Regions from separate parts of the Paenibacillus sp. Z6-24 genome, predicted to be linked through region 3. Evidence: predicted binding sites of a transcription regulator. Region 3 holds the regulator's gene; each other region holds the start of a gene.
The links. The regulator Rex, encoded in region 3, represses fermentation and respiration genes when NADH is low (regulators of the CRP and FNR family bind a similar motif). The targets are predictions, from matches to a motif close to TTGTGAAATATTTCACAA.
Positions count from the first base shown of each region.

Region 1 (7,939 bases), 2.4 Mb from region 3:
ATCGGTACGGGCAGCCGTCAGAAAGTCTTGCCGGCCATACGCCAGGTACGCAAGGAAATTCGATACTGTGGAACGATAATCTTCGCCCATTTTCTGAAGCCGATTCTGCTGATCCAGATGATAGTTGATCTGACCCGTAATCTGGGAGACCTGCTGCTTAAACGTCCATTCCACAGCAAATACGATCAATCCGAAAATCAAAAAAACGACAATCGTCCACCGGGCAATTCGGCGCGCCAATCCCCCGCGGGTCTGCATCAGTTATTCCCCGCAGCGTCAGGCAGCAGTTCCTCTACCGCATCCAGCAGCTGCAATGGACTGAATGGCTTGGAAATATAAAGCGTAACCCCTGCCTGCTCTGCCCGAATCCGGTCTTTTTCCTGTGCCTTGGCGGTCAGTAGAACGACCGGCTTGTCCGCATTAACACTATCGCTGGCACGCAGCCATTCGCACACCTCGATTCCTGTCGCTTCGGGCATCATATAATCGAGAATAATCAGGTCATATGGCTGATCAGCCAGCTTCTCCCGTGCAAGCCCTCCATCTTCGGCTTCTGTAACCTGATACCCTTCGTCTTCAAGTGTCTCCAGCAGCAGGAATCGCAGCGCAGGCTCATCCTCGGCAATTAAAATACGAAATGATGACATCATCTGTTCCTCCCTGTATATTGAATATGGTGAAATGTACATTTTACTACCTGATAATAATTAACAATAAATGGACTAATTTAAAAACAATAGTAATTTAATCTTACCATAGTTGTAGCGTCCTGCTGAGTTCTGTTCATGGAATAAATCCATTTTGGATACATCGACTTCCGTGTCGCTGCAAGTATTGGAGAGAGCGCTCCGCCTAACCAGCGCCGGACAAAAGAATAGACTTTCAATTTTATGTCGGTTATAACGATGAATATACCAATAGGTCCTGAAGCTTAATCTGCAACTACATTCCCCTACTACTGTGTCAGGAAAATGGGCAGCGGATCTAACTTATGTACGGATGCCCGGCTCCTGTGGATTAGCCCGATATTACAGGTTCTGCTGTCCGGTATTTACTTTTCGGGAGATGTTCACGTTTGCCGGGTTCTACAATGCGATTAATCACCAAAATATGATATAATAACAAAGTATTTCACTTTACAGTTAGCGTCTGTTATGGCTGAATGCTTACCGTTCTTCCAACTGAGAGTCGTACAGCAAAAATATCGCATATTTACAAAATAACTTACATTCAGGAGAGGGGTTTGTCCTTTATCATGTTACAATTCAGTCCCTCCTTTTTACAGATAGGCTCTACCGTCGGTCTGCTCGTTATCGCCCTGACCGCCATTCTCGTACGTTCCCGAACGAACCACCGACCTGTTAATGTCAAAAAGATTCTGATTCCGCCGCTTGGCATGAGCACCGGATTTTTTATGTTTGTTGTGCCTGACTTCCGCGTATCATGGCTGTGGGTACTCGGTGCGTTTCTCGCAGGCTGGTTTATTTTCTCGTATCCGCTGATTCGCGGTACCCGGTTCGAGCATAACGGCACCGATGTGGTTGTACAGCGTTCCAAAAGCTTCCTGTTTATTCTGATCGGGCTGCTGCTGATTCGTCTGCTGCTGCACCGGTTTATCGAGAATTACATTACTATTCCGCAGACGGCAGGTGTGTTCTTTATCCTTGCTTTTGGTACCCTGCTGCACTGGCGGCTCGATATGTTCCGCAAATACCGCAAAATTACCGCAGCTGCGGATTCCAAGCCTACGGTATAAATAAAATCATGATGCTGCATCGAGTGTTTTCGCAAAGATGTATAAGTACCTTTGATGCTCATCCTTTTAATCTTCTGTGTCTCTGTCAGCAGCACATATAACAGCAAAAAAGCTAACCGCCTGGTAATGGTGGTTAGCTTTTTTGCTGTTATTTTGCGGCTTACTTTTTCATTTTATAAACCATGTGGCAAAGTGAGCGCTTTTACCTTTTCGTATCCCATGAGTTGGGCAATCCCTTTACCAAACGGCACCATCCTCTGCCGTCCAGCAGCATATCGATAAGGTTGGTCTTTTACTCTTCTGCTACTTTGACCAGCTGCTTACCCAGGTTCTCGCCGGTGAACAGTCCGAGGAATGCTTCCGGAATACGGTCGAATCCTTCGACGATATTCTCTTTGTATTTGAGCTTGCCTTCACGGACCCATTGTCCCAGCTCCTGCAGCGCCTGTACATTCTCATCGGCATAATCGCCGACCAGGAAGCCTTTGAGCAGCACGGTGCGAGTCAGCAAGGCCGGCAGAATGCGCGGTCCCATCTCCGGATTTTCCTGATTATACAGGGAAATCTGTCCGCACAGCGGAATACGTGCATTACGGTTCAGCTGCTCGATTACCGCATCGGTAATGTCCCCGCCCACATTTTCAAAGTACACGTCGATGCCATCCGGGCATGCTTTTTGCAGCGCTTCGCGAATCGGCTGATCGGTCTTGTAGTTGATTACTTCGTCGAATCCCAGCTCTTCCTTAAGATAGCGGTTCTTCTCATCCGAACCGGAGATACCGACGACCCGTGCGCCCTTGATCTTGCCGATCTGTCCGGCGATCATACCGACCGCACCGCCTGCACCGGATACGACCATCGTCTCGCCCGGCTGGGGATTCCCGATACGCAGTGTGCCGTAATAAGCCGTCAGTCCGGTCATGCCGAGTACACCAAGGGCTGTCGTGATCGGTGCCAGCTCCGGATCGACTTTGCGCTGACCATTGCCATCGACGATCGCATAACGTTGCCAGCCCCAGCCGCCTGCGATAATATCACCTTCCTTGTAGTCCGGGTGCTTGCTGCTGAGCACTTTGCCGACCGAACCGCCGGTAATCGGTTCTCCGATCTGGAATGGAGCGGCATAGGATTTGGCATCTTTCATCCGTCCGCGCATATACGGATCGACAGATACATACAGTGTCTTCACGAGCAGCTGCCCATCTTCCGGACTGCTCAATTCAGCCTTGTTAAACGAAAAGTTCTCCATCTCAGGTGTTCCCTGCGGACGACTCGCCAGTGCAATATATTCATTTTGTTCTTCAGCCATAAGTAATTCCTCCCATAAATTAAGTATTCCGATCCAAAAGACTATTATGCATTATAATCTGCATGCCCGATTATTCCTGCAGATGCAGCACAATCGGCATGGCACTTCTATTATTACCCTTCCTACCTGAAATTAAGATGAAATCAGCCAATTTATCCTACAAATTTCCGATAAGTCTCCTGCAGCCAGATTCCAGCTTTGCAATTTCTGCTGCCGAACTTCTGTGCATGAATTTCATTTTCTCCCGCTGTCCGATTCAGCAAAGAAGGTAGATTGTTCGCCTTTGATATGTATTTTCAGATATATAAAAGGGGGAAACGATATATTTCCGCTCTATAAGTTAATTATTGTGACATATTTCCTTATTATCATTCTGATAAAAGTATGTATAATAGTAGATATGGAAAGTTAATTAACATTCGAATTGAAGCAATCATTCTAACCAAGCACAGTATTCACCGGCACGTCCGGGAAATACTTTAATATTATGAATACAGGAGGGCTGTACAGCGTGGGAAAAAAGAACAGAAAAGTAGCCATTGTCGGCGTAGGAATGGTCGGAGCGGGATGTGCCTATTCCATGATCAACCAGTCGATTGCCGATGAGATTATGATGGTGGGACGCACCCACGAGAAAGCAGTCGCTCAGGCGCTGGATCTCTCGCACTGTATGGACTTTACGTCTCATCGAACCAAAGTGTATGCAGGCACACTGAATGACTGTGGCGATATGGATATCGTCATTATTACAGCCGGGCCCAATCCCAAGCCGGGCCAGGACCGCATGACCCTTCTGCATGAAGCTGCAATGATCGTACGCGAGATTACCGATCCGATCATGGCAAGCGGGTTTGACGGTATCTTTATCATTGCCGCCAATCCGGTTGATGTGGTCACTTACCTGACATGGCAGTACTCCGGTCTGCCAAGAGAACGCATTATTGGTACAGGCACATCCATTGACTCTTCCCGTCTCAAGACGATTCTGTCTGATGTGTTCTCGATTGATCCGCGCAGCGTACACGGCTATGTACTCGGCGAGCATGGCGAATCCCAATTTGTCGCCTGGTCACATGTCACGATCGGCGGCAAGCCGCTGCTGCATATTATGGAGCAGCATGCCCAGCGCTTCCCCGAGCTCAGTCTCGACGATGTGGCACTTAAGACACGGGATGCCGGCTGGGAGATCTTCACCCGCAAAGGCCATACCCAGTTCGGCATCGGCAACGCGCTCGCCCATATCGCCCGCTCGATTCTGTATGATGAGCACCGGATTATTGCCGTATCTGCGATCCTCGACGGTGAGTATGGTGAACAAAATGTATGTGCAGGCGTACCCGCTATCATTTCCGGAGAAGGTATTCAGGAAATCATTGAGCTGCGATTGGAAGAAAACGAACAGCGCCAGTTCCATCATTCCTGCCAGGTGATCCGCTCTGCCATTGAGCAGGTACAGGTAATGGTGTAAAGAATGCAGCGATATAGGCTCACAAGACCCAGCGATTTATAGGTATTGTCTATGAACTTATAGGCACATAGCGATCATATGGATATACAGAACCCGGGTAGTTAAACCGGGTTCTTTTTGTTTCAGTATCTTGCTTTCATTATTACTCTGTATCCCGCTTGGCTCAATGTTGAAGGCTGCAAGAACCATAACATTGAATAAGCTAATGGGTTGGGCTATGCTGGAATATAATCATCAACCTTTTGGAAAAGGAGATCGCACTGTGCATCCACTGATCAAACATTATTTATGGGTTACACTGCTAACTTCGGTCATTGTTCCTACCCTGCTCTTGATTATGGATCGAGATTCGGATACGGATCTGATTCATTTCGGCTGGGAAGACCTCATCGGAATAGTCATCTTCGCGGTGATGACCAGCTGGAGTTTTATTCTGATCGGTGGAGGCCTGTTATCTGCGCTGCTTCGTTATTTTGTAGCAAAACGGCTGGTACTGCCCCTTTTTCTGGCTATTGCACTGGTTCTATATGTAGTGTCTGTCCTGACTGTACTGGACATACAAATTCTGTCGGTTTATATAGCCGTATTTGGACTGTTTGATGTACTGCTATATAGAAATAAAGACCAACGGCTACAAAAAAGCACCGATACATGACTATAATGTACCGGTGCTTTGCCATTTATCATATTCCCTCTTCAAAAAGGCCGGACCAATCTCATCCACTCAAAAAAGTCCTAATATCTACGCGATAATACAGGATTTCATATCCTCTTTCGTACGTTCTTATCCGTTCTCTTACTTCACCGTCATGACCGGACAATGAGCATGCTGAATCACCTTGTGACTCACGCTGCCCAGGAACAGCTCGGATACCGCACTTTTCCCGCGTGTACCCATAATGATCAGATCCATCTTTTCATCGTTGGCAGCATCACAGATCACAGTCGCCGGATCACCGGTGTGATAGCGCACCTCATACTGTACGCCTGTCGTATCCAGATACGCACGATAAGGCTCGGTCATCGCATGACCTTCTTCATCCAGACGCTCATCCACATCCACCCCGAGCGGCGGCTCCGCTACCATCATGACCGGATTCACATGCAGCACGGTCAGACGTGGTGCGATCTGCAGCCCTTTCGCCAGCTGCACCGCATGTTCCAATGCACGCTGCGCATGCTCGGAACCATCAACTGCCACCAGTATACGCTGATACGCTGAACTACCCTGTACTTCTGCCATGATCTGTTCCTCCATTTCATCTATTTGATACCTGTCAGTCCACTATATACTCCATATACAGCCTTAACTTTTTTTCCAATGCTCCATATCCTTACTCATAGAATCTTCCTTTGGAGCTTCTTTTAATTATTTTCCAACTCTTCTTTAAATCTCTTAACACTTTCAGGTCTTTTAACTCTTTCAGTTCTTTAAGGTCTTTTACCCTGCTCCAATCCAAGCTTCCCGCACCAAGCGGAGCAAAGAGAATTCTGCCAATGACCGACATTTAAGCAGGGAGATCGACCGCCATGCGGTCATTCCAGATCTCCCTGCTTAACCGGAGGGAATGGCAGAATCTCTTTGCGCAGCGGATGATGCAAGCACACCCCAAATTAATGCCCGTGCGACACATCAATTCCCGCCAGATGACGACGACGCACCGCCAGCACGATTACCGCCACGAGCACCATCGCACCGCCAAAGTAAAATGGAGTCGCCGAGTTGTACCATTCTGCCAGTTTACCTGCCAGGAATGGCGATACCGCACCACCGAGGAAGCGGACAAAGCTGTATGCTGCCGAAGCAACCGAACGCTCGACCGGAGCCGATTCCATCACCGCTGTAGTGATCAGCGTATTATTGATACCGAGGAAAATACCGGCGACGATAACACCGATAATGACCAGCGTTGGCGAACCAGTCGCTGCGCCCAGACCCATAAATACCAGATCCAGTGCAAACAGGGTCAGCATAACGCCCATCGAACCGGCCAGGTTAAAGCGAGCCTGCAGCTTCGGTGCCACGAATACGGAAGTGATCGCCAGCAGCATCCCCCAACCGAAGAACACATAACCAAGACCGTGCTCATCCAGTCCCATGACATAAGGGGAATAAGCCATCAGGGTGAAGAAACCAAAGTTATACAGGAAAGCGACAATCGCCAGCGTTTTCAGCGCCGGGAATTTCAGTGCGCGGAACGGGTCCGCCAGCGTGCTGCGTGTTTTTGGTTTGGGAATCTTGGGCAGCATGAACAGAATGAAGAAAAAGCCGATCAGCATCAGTACACTGACACCGAAGAACGGGCCGCGCCATGAAATGGAACCCAGCTCACCACCCAGCAGCGGGCCGACCGAGATACCGAGTCCAAGTGCAGCTTCATACAAAATGATCGCTTTGGCTGTACCGGAAGTGGACAGTCCAACGATAGCAGACAGCGCGGTTGCGATGAACAGTGCATTACCAAGTCCCCAACCACCACGGAAACCGACGATCTGACCGATCGTATCCGAATATCCACCGAGTGCCGAGAAGATGATGATCAGCAGCACACCGGTTAACAATGTCCATTTAATACCGATCCGGCTGGATACGACGCCAGTGATCAGCATAGCCAGACCGGTTACCAGATTGTAGCTGGTGAACAGCAGAGACACCTGACTTGGTGTCGCGTTCAGTTGACTCGCGATCGCTGGCAAAATAGGGTCAACCAATCCAAGACCCATAAATGAAATAACACAGGCAAAAGCAACGGCCCATACGGCTTTGGGCTGGGATAATAATCCGCCCTGCTGTGGCAGCTGCTTTGCAGTTGCTGGTTTACTACTCATAATGAAAAACTCCTCCTTGATTGTGCTGATTCACACCAAAATTATTTTATTGTTTTGCTAAGTATTTAGAGACAAAAGGAAAGACCGGCTCCATCGAATATCCGGTATGTGTAAAGAATGAACTGTAATGTGAATCTATTGACATATTCACCGATCTGCAGAAATGGATTCAACCCTCTTGCAAATTACAAATCAAACCGTCTTAGCTGTCCGTTTCCCGGCTCAGCCTCGCCAGACCTTCACGTACCTGTTCACGCAGCTGCTCCGCTTCATCCTTGAATGAATGAATGGTGCGAATCTTCTCTTGCATCATCGCCAGCTGCTCGCCGAGCGTACGATCAATCTGTTCCAGCTGGTGTCTGCGCTGCTCATCATCGGTAATGCTCCGGTAACGCTCACGCTGTCCTCTTAGCATCTCGACAACTTCGATATACCGCTGCAGTTCCTGCAGCGAAAATCCGAGCACATCACGCGCGCTGATGATTTTCTTGAGCCGCTCGATATCTTCACGTGTATACAGCCGGGTGTTGCCATCGCTCCGCTGCGGTGACACCAATCCGATCTCTTCATAATAGCG
Region 1 covers NZ_CP096398.1:4,635,034-4,642,972, forward strand. The annotation lists gene M1D61_RS20085 (ATP-binding protein) at 1-258, opposite strand, end outside; gene M1D61_RS20090 (response regulator transcription factor) at 258-647, opposite strand; gene M1D61_RS20095 (CcdC family protein) at 1,256-1,756, shown strand; gene M1D61_RS20100 (NADP-dependent oxidoreductase) at 2,049-3,065, opposite strand; gene M1D61_RS20105 (L-lactate dehydrogenase) at 3,577-4,533, shown strand; gene M1D61_RS20110 (hypothetical protein) at 4,796-5,188, shown strand; gene M1D61_RS20115 (universal stress protein) at 5,330-5,776, opposite strand; gene M1D61_RS20120 (MFS transporter) at 6,148-7,362, opposite strand; gene M1D61_RS20125 (MerR family transcriptional regulator) at 7,565-7,939, opposite strand, start outside.
Region 1: M1D61_RS20105 (L-lactate dehydrogenase) is a predicted target of Rex. The motif match lies at 3,413-3,430, and genes of this name have one in related genera.

Region 2 (7,939 bases), 2.1 Mb from region 3:
GGAAAGAGTGTCATTCCGAAGCGTTACAGCTTTCTTCGGATGAAGCGTTATTCGATGCGGATTTAACGGATTTTCCGCTTTATTTGCGTTCCCGCCGTCCCGGCGATATTATCAGGCTCCTGGGCAGTGGAACGAAGAAAGTTAAAAATCTTTTTATCGATGCCAAAATACCATTGTCTCAGCGTGATTGCCTGCCATTACTGGCAGATGATCAGGGCCGCATACTGTGGATTCCGGGAGTCCGGCGCTCACAGGAGGCACTTTTGCATCCGGGCTCGGTTCATTGCCTTTATATGAGACGGATAAAGTCTGCAAAATAATGTTTGATTTTCATCGATTTAGCTTGATAAGTATAATGTAGGAGGTTCATCCAAGTTGCACAACGATATCAAAGAAGTGCTCATCAGCGAGGAAGAAATTCAGCAGAAAATTCTGGAACTGGGCGCGAAGCTCAGTGAAGATTACAAGGACCGCAATCCACTTGTCATCTGTGTTCTGAAAGGCGCATTTGTTTTTATGGCCGATCTGGTAAAACGGATCGAAGTACCACTGGAGATCGATTTTATGGCAGTGTCCAGCTATGGCGCTTCCACCAAATCATCCGGTGTCGTTAAGATTGTTAAAGATCTGGACGTATCCATAGAAGGCCGGGATGTACTGATTGTTGAAGATATTATTGATAGTGGACTCACGCTCAGCTACCTCATCGAGATTCTCCATGGCCGCAATGCCAAGAGTGTGCGTGTAGTAACTCTTTTCGATAAGCCAACAGGCAGAACCGTTAAACTTGAGGCAGATTATACGGGATTCATCATTCCGGATGCCTTTATCGTCGGTTACGGTCTGGACTACGCCGAGCACTACCGGAATCTCCCCTACATCGGGATTTTAAAACCGGAAATTTATTCAAACTAATTACTGGTCCCGCGGGCAATAATGGAAATTGGACAAGGGATGGGTATAATACTCATTATTAACAATATCTGTTATTGCACTCTGACATCTATTGAGAACGTCAGACGGGCTATGGTAAAATAATTTAAGTGTCTTGAGAGGAGGTAGGGGATGAATCGGTTCATCCGGAATTCTGGATTTTATTTAATACTTTTTTTAGTCGTGGTGGGCATTGTCCGTTACGTCAGTGACGGAAGTGAAGCTGCCGATAATCCAAGATATGACCAGCTCAAAACCGCACTGAATAGCGGCAATGTATCTTCGGTAACGATTCAATATGATAACTATGCTTATCTGGTTACCGGTATGTACAAAGAGCAGCCTGAAGGTGCAAAGACCAAACAGTTTTCATCCTACATCCCTGCCACCGACGCAGCGTTGGATTTAATTAACACTGCCAGTGAAACCAAGGGGACGCAGGTAACCGTTAAACCTAAGGAAGGCGACAGTATCTGGTTGTCCTTTATCACATCCATGATCCCGCTCGTGATTATGTTTATTCTCTTCTTCTTCCTTTTCAATCAGGCTCAGGGTGGCGGAGGCAAAGTGATGAACTTTGGCAAAAGCCGTGCGCGTCTGTATAACGAAGAGAAGAAAAAGATTACTTTTGAGGATGTAGCCGGCGCAGACGAAGAGAAACAGGAACTCGTCGAAGTCGTTGATTTCCTCAAAGATCCGCGTAAATTCAATACCGTTGGAGCCCGGATTCCCAAAGGCGTACTGCTGGTGGGTCCTCCAGGTACTGGTAAAACACTCCTTGCCCGTGCAGTAGCCGGGGAAGCGGGAGTACCTTTCTTCAGCATCTCGGGTTCTGACTTCGTCGAAATGTTCGTCGGTGTCGGTGCATCCCGTGTACGTGACCTTTTTGAGAATGCGAAGAAAAATGCGCCATGTATCATCTTTATCGATGAGATTGACGCAGTAGGACGTCAGCGTGGAGCTGGCTTGGGCGGCGGTCACGATGAACGTGAACAAACGCTCAACCAGTTGCTCGTTGAGATGGATGGTTTTGGAGCCAACGAAGGTATTATCATCGTAGCGGCAACCAACCGTCCGGATATTCTGGATCCTGCGCTTCTGCGTCCAGGTCGTTTTGACCGTCAGATTACGGTAGATCGTCCGGATGTTAAAGGCCGTGAAGAGGTTCTGAAAGTCCACGCACGTAACAAACCACTGACTAAGGATGTCAAACTGGGCATCATTGCGAAGCGTACGACCGGCTTCACCGGAGCCGATCTGGAGAACCTGTTGAACGAAGCAGCTCTCCTGGCAGCCCGTCGCAACCGTCGTGACATCTCCATGCGCGAAGTGGACGAAGCGATTGACCGTGTTATCGTCGGTACCGAGAAACGCAGCCGCGTGATCAGTGACCGCGAGAAACGTATCGTCGCTTATCACGAAGCAGGGCATACTATCGTTGGTTACTTCCTGGAGCATGCCGATATGGTACACAAAGTAACAATTGTACCACGCGGACGTGCCGGCGGTTATGTAATCATGATGCCAAAAGAAGATCGTACACTTGTAACCAAGCAGGAACTGTTGGATAAAGTAACCGGTCTCCTCGGCGGACGCGTAGCGGAAGAACTGTACATCGGTGAGATTGGTACCGGCGCATACAGTGACTTCCAGCAGGCGACCAGCATCGTGCGCAGCATGATCGTGGAATATGGTATGAGTGAGAAGCTTGGCCCAATGCAGTTTGGTAACTCACAGGGTCAGGTATTCCTGGGTCGCGATTTCGGACATGAGCAGAACTACAGTGATGCGATTGCTTACGAAATTGACCAGGAAATGAATCGCTTCATTACAGAATCGTATGAGCGTTGTCGTGAGTTGCTGCAGAAGCACTCCAGAGAAATGCATCTGGTCGCACAGACATTGCTTGAAGTAGAGACACTGGACTTCGAACAAATCAAATACCTGATCGAAAATGGATCACTTGAGGGTATGGGTGAAGGCAATACTGGCAGCAATGACAGTGGTCCTTCCGAAACCGGCGAACCTACTTTTGACAGCATTGGTGATTCCCAAGTGCGTCTCGACAAAGACAACAATCCATCATCAGAACCGGGAGCGGGCGGAAATATTCCAAACAATCCAACAGGTGGCTCTGATGACAATCGTGGCCCAGGTGGCGGTACTCCAGCTTCCTAAGCCCATGTAATCAATCAATTCCCAAAAGCCCGAAGATCATTAATGATCTTCGGGCTTTTTATATACTTTTGCAAAAAAGCAGGGGAGTAGCGACTAGACGATGACATCCATATTGGTGAATGAAGATGGGACCCAAAAGAAATTGTTAACTTATACCAAATAACAGATTGACAATCATATAGGGGATTGTGTACATTATTGAAGATGTTGATCACAATTCTGACACATTTTGAAGTCTGCTACGAGATTTTTTTCACAAAGGTGAAGAAGACTACTCATTCAATGATTCACCTATAAACGTCCAAGATTGTGAAAACTGTCTCAAACTACTACAGGGAGATGAATTCATGGAAGCTCTGGCATTGGAGAAAAAGGCAGAACGTGACGTGGAATTACGGGAGCGTCTGCTTCAGCTGAAAAAAGAACGAAATGCGATTATTCTGGCGCACTATTACCAGCGGGATGAGATTCAGGAAGTAGCCGATTTTCGGGGAGATTCATTTTTGCTGGCTCAGAAGGCAGCACAGACAGATGCGGATACGATCGTATTTTGTGGGGTTCACTTTATGGGAGAAAGCGCTAAAATACTGGCACCGAACAAAACAGTCATTATTCCGGACGAACGAGCAGGCTGTCCGATGGCTGATATGGTCAATGTCGATGGACTGCGCCGCCTCAAGGAAAAGCATCCGAATGCCAAAGTCGTCACATATATTAACTCTTCTGCCGATGTCAAAGCGGAAACGGATATCTGCTGTACATCCGCTAATGCGGTAAAGGTCATCCAGTCGGTGGATTCCGATGAGATTATCTGGGTGCCGGATAAAAACCTCGGCCATTATGTGCAGCAGCATACAGACAAGAAAATGATCATTTGGGAAGGATATTGCAATACCCACGATATGCTCACCGTCAAGGATGTCGTCGAAATGAGAGCAAAGCATCCGAATGCCCAGTTTGTCGTTCATCCGGAATGCCGTCCTGAAGTGGTCGCACTGGGTGACTTTGTAGGCAGTACAACTGCGATTATCAAATACTGCCGGGAATCGGACTGTCAAGAGTTTATCGTAGGTACGGAAGACGGTACCGGTTATCAGCTGCGCAAGGACAGTCCTGAAAAGGCTTTTCATTTTGCCAGTAAATATCTGGTGTGTCCCAACATGAAAGTAAACAATCTCAAAAAACTCGTCAATTGCCTGGAAACAATGAAGCCGCAAATTTATGTACCGCCAGCTGTAGCAGACCGCGCACGGATCTCGCTGGAACGAATGCTGGAAGTCTCTTCTTCCTAAGGATCGGTAAATGTATCTATCGGTAAATGCGAATGGAAAGGCAGGCGTATGGGATGAATGCACAATATAATCATCCGGATGATGAGGTGCAACGGTGGAAGCAGCTTCCGTGTTATACGACCGATGTGCTGATTATTGGCTCAGGAATAGCTGGTTTGTATGCAGCTATCCTCGCAAGTGAACATAAGAACGTGCTATTAATCACAAAGAACGCATTGCTGGAAAGCAATACACGTTATGCCCAGGGTGGAATTGCTGCTGTGATCAGCGAGGAGGACTCACCTGCCTATCATCGGCAGGATACACTGCTCGCCGGCGCTGGTCTCTGTTCTCCGACTGCTGTAGAGGTACTGGTCCAGGAAGGACCGGTAGGCGTGCATGAGCTGATCCGGCTGGGTACAGCCTTTGATACGGCAGATGGAGAGCTGGAGCTTACACGAGAGGGCGCCCATAGCCACCGCCGTATTTTGCATGCGAATGGGGATTCGACCGGCTATGAGATTGTCAGGGCGCTGTCCCGTCAGGCAGCAGAACATGATCGTATTACAGTTTGGGATCACCATTTTACCGTAGATCTGGTGCAGGTGGAAAAGCAGTGCACCGGTGCGATCGTGCAGCGTCCGGATGGCAGCTGTATCTACGTGCAGGCGGAAGCGACTATACTATGTACAGGCGGCAGTGGCCAGCTGTACGAGCATACGACCAACCCGGAAGTAGCGACCGGCGACGGGATTGCCATGGCTTACCGGGCCGGAGCGGTGCTGCGCGATATGGAATTTATCCAGTTCCATCCGACAGCGCTCTGTTATCCCGGTGCGCCACGTTTTCTGATCTCGGAAGCGGTAAGAGGAGAAGGTGCGATTCTGCGGAATCGTCAGGGAGAAGCCTTTATGGAGCGTTATCATCCGCTGCGTGACCTGGCTCCTCGGGATATTGTGGCAAGGGCTATCATCAGCGAGATGGAGCGGGAGGATAGTTCGTTCGCTTATCTGGATATTACTCACGAGACACGGGAGAAGCTGAAGCAGCGCTTTCCGACCATTTATGAGACCTGTATGAAGTATGGGCTTGATCTTGCTGCAGACTGGATTCCGGTTGCTCCAGCAGCCCACTATATGATGGGCGGTATTCGTACGGATGAACATGGGGAGAGCAGTATCCCGCGATTATTCGCCTGTGGTGAAGTATCGTCTACCGGTATTCATGGTGCGAACCGGTTGGCGAGCAATTCCTTGTCCGAAGCGATTGTATTTGGCAAACGAATCGTTGAACGCATTCTCGATCCGTCCTGGCAGGGAGGATTAGCAGAGAGAGAGTCGACGGATCACTTTACCGATAATAGCGAAATAGCAGTGATTTCGAATGAAGTCTCCAATCGGGTATCTGCACCTACAACGGATGAAGAACACAATCCATTGATCAAAGGCACAGAACAATCGAACTCGCTGCAGACTAGAGCGAATCGGTCTGGACAGCTGCAGTCGGCAAGCCGCTCATTTGGCGACCGGGAAAATGTAAATAAATTCACAAACCTCTCGAAACCCAGTCTTCTGCTCGTAGCCGAGGACACTCAGCTGCGTCTGCAGCTGCAGCAGATCATGACCCGTTATGCAGGCATACGCCGCAGCCATCATTTACTGCAGGAAGGGTTATTACGGCTCAGCCGGCTGCCTGAGCTGCCGCAACGGGATCTTTGTACCCGGGAGCAGCTGGAGATTCATAACATGAAGACATGTGCGGCACTGATTCTGCAGGCGGCACTGTATCGTCAGGAAAGTCGCGGCGGGCATTACCGGGAAGATTTCCCGGAGCGCAATGACCGGGATTGGCAAAAACATACTTTACAGCATATTACGCACGGGCTAATGGAGGAGAATATTGATGATGTTTAACGGATATCAGGAGAATCTTACGAATTGGATCAAGCTGTGGCTGCAGGAAGATGTAGGTTCGGGAGATATTACAACAGCTGCTACCGTTCCGGCAGGTCATCAGAGCCAGGCTGTTATTCATGCCAAGCAGGATGGCATTCTGGCCGGACTGCCTGTCGCCGAGCATGTATTCCATACGGTCGATCCGTCCCTGCAGTTTACGGCTGTTGCCACAGAAGGACAGTTTCTTGCACAGGGTGATATTATCGCCAGGGTAGAAGGAAGCAGCCATTCCCTTTTAACCGGTGAGCGATTGGCTCTCAATCTGCTGCAGCGCATGTCGGGCATCGCAACGCGCACCCGCCAGTACGTGGAACAAATTGACGGTCTGCCGGTCAAACTGGTGGATACGCGCAAGACAACACCCGGCCACCGGATGCTGGAAAAGTATGCCGTGCGTGTCGGCGGCGGAAGCAATCACCGATTCGGTCTGTACGACGCAGTGATGATCAAGGATAATCATATCAAGGCTGCCGGTGGAATTCGGCCTGCTGTCCAGGCTGCCCGGGCACAAATTCCACATACGATGACGATCGAAGTGGAGACCGAGACGCTGGAGCAGGTCACCGAAGCGCTGCAAAGTGGTGCAGATATCATCATGCTGGATAATATGAATCATGGGCTTATGCACGAAGCGGTCGCTCTGATTCGCCAGCACAGCCCGCATGTTCGTATTGAAGCTTCGGGTAATGTATCGCTTACGACGATCCGGGGGATCGCCGAGACAGGCATTGATATTATATCGGTTGGACGACTGACCTATTCTTTTGATAATCTGGATATCAGTCTTGATCTGGGAAACAAAAAGAAGGAGTGACATGCATTGGTATTGGTGATTGATATTGGGAATACGAATATTGTGTTTGGCGTATACAAAGGTGAGAAGCTGCTGCATCATTTTCGTATCAGTACCAATCGCCAGGCGACGCCGGATGAATACGGAGTGACGATTCATCATTTATTTCAAATGTCCGATGTCTCCATTGCTGGCATTGAAGGAATTATCATCTCCTCCGTGGTGCCGCCGATTATGCATACCCTGGAGGAGATGTGCGAGAAATATCTGCATCATACACCGATGATTATTGGACCGGGCATACGTACCGGTCTAAATCTGCGTTACGAGAATCCGCGTGAGGTGGGAGCCGACCGGATTGTGAATGCGGTCGCTGCGATCTCCCTGTACGGGAGTCCGGTGATTGTGGTGGATTTTGGAACAGCGACTACATTTGATTGTATAGATGAGCAGGGCAGTTATCTCGGCGGTGCAATTGTGCCGGGAATTGGCATTTCCACGGAGGCGTTGTATCAGCGCGCCTCCAAACTGCCCAATATTGAACTGGAGAAGCCGCGGAAAGTTATCGGACGTAATACGATTCATGCCATGCAGTCGGGGATCATTTTCGGTTATGCCGGTCAGGTAGACGGCATTGTCAAAAGAATCCGGGCGGAGATGGGTGTATCGGCCAGAGTCATCGCGACAGGTGGTCTGGCAGAATTGATCGCTACAGAGACTGAGACGATGATTGAGGTCAATCCGATGCTGACGCTGGAAGGGCTTCGCCTGATTTATGAACGAAATACCGGTTCTGCCCGCTCTGCACC
Region 2 covers NZ_CP096398.1:5,014,236-5,022,174, reverse strand. The annotation lists gene tilS (tRNA lysidine(34) synthetase TilS) at 1-320, shown strand, start outside; gene hpt (hypoxanthine phosphoribosyltransferase) at 376-915, shown strand; gene ftsH (ATP-dependent zinc metalloprotease FtsH) at 1,066-3,111, shown strand; gene nadA (quinolinate synthase NadA) at 3,459-4,403, shown strand; gene nadB (L-aspartate oxidase) at 4,457-6,295, shown strand; gene nadC (carboxylating nicotinate-nucleotide diphosphorylase) at 6,285-7,151, shown strand; gene M1D61_RS21715 (type III pantothenate kinase) at 7,158-7,939, shown strand, end outside.
Region 2: nadA (quinolinate synthase NadA) is a predicted target of Rex. The motif match lies at 3,419-3,436, and genes of this name have one in related genera.

Region 3 (7,939 bases):
CGTCTGCTGAATGATGCCCGGGCATTGGAAGCCGCAGGTGCATTTGGCGTCGTGCTGGAACTGGTCACTGAAGATACCGCAGCAATGATTACCGGTCAGCTGTCTATCCCGACGATCGGTATTGGAGCAGGCCGTGGTTGTGACGGTCAGGTGCTCGTATTTCATGATGTGGTCAAATACACATCGTCCTACCGCGAGAAGCGTTTTGTCAAAACGTATGCCGATATCGGAGCTACGATCCGTACGGCTCTCGAAGAGTATGTAAATGAAGTCAAAACACGTGCCTTCCCGGCAGAGCAGCATGCTTTTAACCCGGATCAGGAAGCACTGGATTCCCTATATGGAGCCAAACGGAAAGGAGAGGAGCAAGCGTGAAGGTACTGCACAGCATCGCAGAGATTCGCCAGGAAGTGAAAGACCTTCGCAAGCAGCGTTCTCGTGAAGATCATGAAGCAACCGTCGGTCTGGTGCCTACCATGGGATTCCTGCATGAAGGCCATGCCAGTCTGATGCGCAAAGCCAAACAGACCAGCGATATTGTGGTCATCAGCATTTTCGTCAATCCGATCCAGTTTGGACCCAATGAAGATTTCGAACGTTATCCACGTGACGAACAGCGCGATCTGGCGCTGGCTGAAGCGGAAGGCGTGGATATCGTCTTCCTGCCGACCGTAGAGGTGATGTATCCGTCACCGACCAAGACGCATGTCACTGTAGCGGAGCTGACCGATACACTGTGCGGGGCATCTCGTCCCGGTCACTTTGACGGCGTATCGACCGTGGTGACCAAGCTGTTCAATATCGTCAAACCGGACCATGCCTTTTTCGGAGCCAAAGACGCCCAGCAGGTCGCGGTCATTACCCAGATGGTGAATGATCTAAACATGGATATCGAGATTGTTCCTTGTCCGATTATTCGCGAAGAAGATGGACTGGCACTCAGCTCGCGCAATGTCTACCTTTCCAGGGAAGAACGCGCGCAGGCGCTCGTATTATCCCGTTCCCTGCGTCTGGCTCGTGAGCAGATTCTGGAGAATCAGGAGATGACAGCCGGCCAAGTGCGTGAACTGCTGCGCCGCGAGATTGGCACTTCTCCGATAGCGGTAATCGATTATGCGGAGATTCTGTCTTTCCCGCAGCTGGAAGTGCTGGCTGACGATACGGTACTGCATGAACTGAATCAGGAAGTGATCATAGCGCTGGCTGTCAAATTCGGCCCAACCCGTCTGATCGATAATGTAATTATGGAAACGAAAGGTGTGTCCCTTCATGTATAGAACAATGATGAAATCCAAAATCCACCGTGCCACGGTTACAGAGGCCAATCTGAACTATGTCGGCAGCATTACGATCGACGAAGATCTGATGGAAGCGGCGGATCTGCTTGAAAATGAAAAAGTACAGATCGTCAACAACAACAATGGTGCCCGCCTGGAAACGTACGTCATTACCGGCCCGCGCGGCAGCGGCGTTGTATGCCTGAATGGTGCAGCCGCACGTCTCGTACAGCCTGGAGATACCGTAATCATTATTTCGTATGCGATGATGAGCAGTGAAGAGCTGCAGACACATCGTCCAACCGTTGTATTTGTGGATGATCAGAACAAACCGGTCATGGAAGCACACAAGGAAGTTCACGCGACCATTATGTAATTGGAATGATGTCCTGCCGGTATGGTTGCCGGCAGGTTTTTTCACCCACTCTGGATTTCCGGAAAAGAAATCGGAATCATGATGATTACCGATGGAAGCCGGTGAAATGGATAATATGCGTAGGCGAACCCGGCGAAATCATGTATAATAAAAGAAACATAACGCCTAAGCAAGGTGATACCGCGTGCCTGTCAAACACGTCATGTATCACCTTTTTTATGTATATAAAGGATAACCCGGGCGGCCGGGAGAGAGATTGCCGTACAGCCGTACAGGCTGTATGCAGGATGCGGCAGTTCCCGTCACCTCGCCACGTTTTCAAAACCGCCTCGTTCTGGTATGCTGATAGGTGAACATTTTGACATCAGGTGTGACGACTGCAAGGAAAGGATTTAGACATCCATGAAATTTGCCGTACTGGATTTTGAGACAACAGGAACCCAGTCCTCGGATGATATCATTCAGGTGGGTCTTGCTGTTATAGATCATGATTTAACCATTACACAGGTATACAGCTCCATGGTTAAGCCCGGAGGCAAGATTCCTCCGTTTATTACCGGACTCACCGGTATTCGCAATGAAGATGTGGCAGATGCTCCCGAACTGGATGACGTCATGCTGGAGATGATACCGCTGCTGGAAGATGCCGTACTGGTCGGGCATAATGTAGCTTTTGACCTGGGATTTTTGCAGCGTGCGCTGGACCGTACCGGTTATTTGCCATTTACCGGCAGAGTGCTGGATACGATGGATTTCCTGCGTATTTTTTTCCCGAATCTGCCGAGCTATCAGCTCAGCATGGTCAGCAGTTCATTGGGGTTCGAGCATGATCGTCCTCATCAGGCAGACAGCGATGCATTGGCGACAGCTTATGTGTTCCTTAAATGCATCGAAGAGCTGGATGGTCTGCCGCTGATTACCGTGCAGCGTCTATCCGAACTGTTTGATAACCAGGACAGCGATCTGGGCTGGTATTTTGACGGTGTGCGTATGCAGCGTGAAGCGCAGCCTGCCCAGGATCTCGATGAGCACCGCTTTTACCGTCAGCTGGCCCTCAAGGTAGGCGACTGGATGGATATCCCGTCCGCAGAGGAAGCGCGCGAAGGCATGCCGCTTGCGGATGTCTCCTTTGATGAGTTCCTGGAGCAGGTCAAGGACAATCTGCGCAAGCTGCTGCCCGATTATGAAGAACGTGAGCCGCAGAATCATATGTTTGATGAAGTGGTGCGTGCGCTTACGGATGAGAAGCATTTACTGATCGAGGCAGGAACAGGAACCGGCAAGTCGCTTGGTTATCTGCTGCCTTCCATTTACCATAGCGTCAAAAACAGCGAGAGAGTCATGGTCAGCACGCATACGATTAATTTGCAGGAACAGCTGCGCGAACGGGATGTTCCGCTGCTTACTCAGGTCATTCCGTTTGCTTTTCGTGCTGCCGTATTCAAGGGACGCCAGCATTATTTGTGTCTGCGCAAATTTGAGCATAAAATAAATACAAAGGAATTTCAGAGTCCCAAGGAAGATGTGCTGATTGCAGCACAGATGATCGTCTGGCTGACAGCGACCGAGACCGGGGATGATGAAGAGCTGAATATGGGTAACCGGGGCGGCGATTTCTGGGAAACGGTCGCCAGCGATACGGATTCCTGCCTTGGACGCGCCTGTCCATGGTTCCGGCAATGCTTTTATCACCGGGCCAAGCATGAAGCCGGTGCAGCCGATGTAGTCATCACCAATCATTCCAAGCTGTTTACGGATATCAAGGCTGGCCATCAGCTGCTGCCTGCCTATGAACATCTGATTATTGATGAAGCCCATCACCTGGAAGATGTGGCCGGTAAGCATCTGGGCATGCACATGAAATATTTCACATTGGTTCATCCGATGCTTCGCCTGTTCAAGGACAGCAAGACCGGCCAGCTGGCGATTTTGCGTCAGCAGCTGGGATCTTCCGGCAGTGAACGCGGTATGGAATGGGCCATTGCAATCGATAATCTGTACCCGGAATTGACGGATGTCAAGGAAGACTGGGACAAGCTCAGTGAGCTGCTGTTCGCCCTGCTGCCGCAGCGCAGTGATGCGGCTCCCGGTGAAGCTGCACAGTTCACACTTCGCCTGCTGCCGCAAAAGAAACCGGACGAATGGGCCGGGATCACCGAGCTGGAGAACCGGATTCATATCGGCCTCAGCCAGATTATCCGCAAAGGCGAGCAGGTGATGAGCAAGATCAAGGAATCGGACGAGGTGCTGGACAGTGACGGATTAGTAACAGATGTCTCCGGACTGTTCAAGGATCTGACCGGTGTACGCGACGATCTTCGTCACTTTATCAAGCTGGACAGCGAGGATACGGTGTACTGGTACGAAGCCAACGGTAACTATCGCAGCAAGTCTCTTCAGATGTATGCTGTGCCTGTCGACGTGAGCCAGCAGCTCAAGGAGCATTTCTTTGACAAAAAGAAAAGTATTGTGCTGACATCGGCGACGCTGTCGATCGACAAAAATTTCCAGTATATGATCGAGCAGCTGGGACTAAAGGATGCCGAACAGGAAGGCAAGCTGAACACCGCCATGCTGGAATCGCCTTTCAACTATAGAGAGCAATCGCTCGTATTGATCCCGAGAGACTTCCCAAGCGTCAAGGGCAGCGTGGGTGATGAGCATTTTGTTAGCATGCTGGCCCATTCACTGGCGGATGCTGCCGAGGCTACGCGCGGACGCATGCTTGTCTTATTTACTTCTTACCGGATGCTCAAGCAGGTGTATGAGCCTCTGAAGGAGAAATTATCACAGAGTGACATTGCTGTATTCGGACAGGGTGTGGATGGAGGCAGCCGAACCAAGCTGACCCGCCGCTTCCAGGAGCATCCGGCCTGCGTACTGCTAGGGACGAGCAGCTTCTGGGAAGGTGTCGATATTCCCGGAGAGGCACTGACCTGTCTGGCGATTGTACGACTTCCTTTCCAGCCGCCAAACCATCCGCTGGTAGAAGCCAAAAGCGAACGGCTCAAAAAAGAAAAGAAAAATCCATTTATGAAATTATCTGTACCACAGGCAGTTATCCGGTTCAAACAGGGCTTTGGCAGACTGGTCCGGACAGCGAATGACCGCGGTATTGTGCTGATTTATGACACCCGGGTCATCGAGTCGTATTACGGAAAGCATTTTCTCTACTCGCTGCCCGGTCCGAAAATGGAACATATGCCTACCCAGCAAATGGTTCCCCGTATTGCGGAATGGCTGAGCCATCGTGAGAACGAAAAGGATGCTGCAAATCAAGAGGGGGAGCAAGCATGAAATCCGACAAAATATCAGAAGCGGTCGTGCGAAGATTACCTGTCTACCTGAGATACTTGAATGAGCTTCACACCCGCGAGGTACCGACCGTATCCTCGCAGGAACTGGGGCAAAAGCTGGATCTGAACCCGGCCCAGATTCGCAAGGATCTCGCTTACTTCGGTGACTTTGGCCGAAAGGGAATCGGATATGACGTATCCTATCTGATCGAGAAGATCCGTCATATCCTCAAACTGGATCAGCAGATCAATGTAGCGCTGATCGGAGCGGGTAATCTGGGGCATGCGCTTTCCAACTATAATGCCTATCTGCAGGAGACGATGAAGATTGTAGCGATCTTTGATTCGTATACGCCCAAGGTAGGCACACAGATCAATACACTAACTGTGCAACCGATTGATGAACTGGCCGAGACCGTTCAAGCCAAACATATTCGGGTCGGCATCATTACCGTTCCCAATACCGAAGCCCAGCGTGTTGCCGATCAGCTGATCGAAGCAGGCATCGAAGCCATTCTGAATTTTGCACCGATTATTCTGAAGACACCACCGCATGTGCGTGTGCATACGGCAGATTTTACAACCGATCTGCTTAGTCTGGCCTACTACCTTGAAGATGGAAAGGAATTAGAGACGAATGAACAACTCACCGAGTAAATGGATGATCAAAAACGGGATATTTGCAGCTTCCCATGGAGAAAAAGCAGTACTCTACGGCCATATGGTCATCGAGAATGATATCATTACCTATCTGGGTGAGGAGGAGCCTGCTGACCAGGAAGAAATGACCATCGTAGATGGCAGGCACCAGTTCTTCATTCCGGGTCTGGTTAACAGTCATGGTCATGCGGCCATGTCTTTGCTGCGCGGATATGGCGACGATCTGGCCCTTCAGGTCTGGCTGCAGGAGAAAATGTGGCCGATGGAAGCCAAATTTACGAGTGATGATGTCTATACCGGTACAGCACTCTCTGTACTGGAGATGCTCAAAGGCGGTACAACTACTTTCCTCGATATGTATGACCGTTCCGAGCGCGTGGCCGAAGTGGTCGAGCAGTCGGGAATGCGAGCGGTATTGATGCGCGGTGTTATCGGTCTGTGCTCGGAGGAAGAACAAAACGAGAAGCTGAATCAGGCGGTACAGTTTGTACGCGACTGGCACGGTCAAGCTAACGGACGCATTACGACGATGATGTCTCCACATGCGCCGTATACGTGCCCGCCGGCATTTATCGAGAAATTCGTTCAGGCCGCACATGATCTCGATGTGCCGCTGCATACACATATGTCCGAGACGATCGCTGAAGTGGAGCAAAACGTACGTGACTACGGTCTGCGTCCGGTAGCCCACCTGGAGAAACTCGGTGTATTCACTCGTCCGACGCTGCTGGCACATGCCGTGCATCTGACAGATGAAGAGATTCAGACACTGGCTGCCCACAAAGCAACCATTTCACATAACCCGGGTAGTAACCTGAAGCTGGCGAGCGGCGTAGCCCGTGTACCGGATCTGCTGCGTGCAGGCGTAGTCGTATCGCTCGGTACCGACGGACCGGCCAGCAATAATAATCTGGATATGTTCGAAGAAATGCGTCTCGCAGCCCTGATTCACAAAGGCGTATCCGGTGATCCTACAGCGGTACCGGCACTGGAAGCCTTGCGCATGGGTACCGAATATGGTGCGAAATCCGTATTCCTTGATAATACAGGCGTGTTTGCGGTAGGCATGAAAGCGGACATTACCTCTCTGAATATCGATCAGCCGCATTTCCTGCCGTTTACGGACTTTATCTCTCATACGGTATATTCCGCGAGTGCCAAGGACGTACTGCATGTCTGGGTAGATGGCAAGCAGCTGATCAAGGATGGCGTATCGCTGACGCTGGATGAAGAGAAAATCCGCCGTGAAGCACAGCTTGCTTTTGAAGGTTTGCTCACACGCTAACCGGAAGTTGAACAGAAAGGATGGCGTGTCTTGCGAAATTTGGGAAGTGGCAAGTGGATAGCGATTATTATTACGGTAGTAGGTCTGATTGTACTGTGCGTGAACCAGTTCTATGTGCATGTTATGGCCAAGCCGTGGAGCAATGAACAGCAAGCGTTGGAGATTGCCCAGAAGCAGGCGAATCTGACGTCACTAACAAGGACATACCAGTCGGTCTGGAATGACAAATCGATCTACTGGGTCGTACAGGGACAGAATGATCAGCAGCAGGAAGTCATGGTTTGGGTCAAGTTTAACAAAGATGGTACTCCGGTACAGGGAGCCAATGCTGTACATGTAGAGAAAACAGCAGGAACGATGAACGTTCAGCAGGCCAAGCAGCTGGTACAGACGGATCTGCCGGGCGCTGAAGTGGTTCGTGCCATACCGGGTTCATACAACGGCAAATATGCATGGCAGATTTTTGCCAAATCCGGGGATCATTATTATTATGTATTCTACAATTTCCGTGACGGCACCAAGCTGGGTGGACCGATGGAAATGCCGAATACTCTGATCGGTACCTAGAATAGTGGACGAAGAGCAAGGACCGGATCATGAATGATCCGGTCTGGGTGTACAAGAGCTAATTGTATGTGTAATTATAGAAAAAGCGACCGCAGAGAGTACCAACTCCTGTACGGTCGCTTTTTTTGTAGATTTTATGAATTACTTTTTCTGTCTTACAGCTTGAACTGGGACACCGTTTCCTGCAGTTTTTGCCCTATTCTGTAGTGTAGCGGTATAGGGGGCTAAAGCTTGGGTAAACTTGCAGCAGATGATCGAAAAGCAGTAGTATAGTAATAAGCTTTTTTAATTAATGATTAGATCACATCATATATGGAAAAAGAAGATATTTATTTCCAGATGCAGACTAATGATATTTTTAGCTAATATTCTAAACTTACCGTTAAAAAAACGATTTCTGTATAGCATCTTCGACAAAATAACAAAATAACAAAATAACAAAAAAACCGAAAATATTCGCATGCATAAATACAAGCAT
Region 3 covers NZ_CP096398.1:2,006,046-2,013,984, forward strand. The annotation lists gene panB (3-methyl-2-oxobutanoate hydroxymethyltransferase) at 1-375, shown strand, start outside; gene panC (pantoate--beta-alanine ligase) at 372-1,277, shown strand; gene panD (aspartate 1-decarboxylase) at 1,270-1,653, shown strand; gene dinG (ATP-dependent DNA helicase DinG) at 2,056-4,950, shown strand; gene M1D61_RS08895 (redox-sensing transcriptional repressor Rex) at 4,947-5,606, shown strand; gene M1D61_RS08900 (amidohydrolase) at 5,587-6,894, shown strand; gene M1D61_RS08905 (cell wall elongation regulator TseB-like domain-containing protein) at 6,925-7,461, shown strand.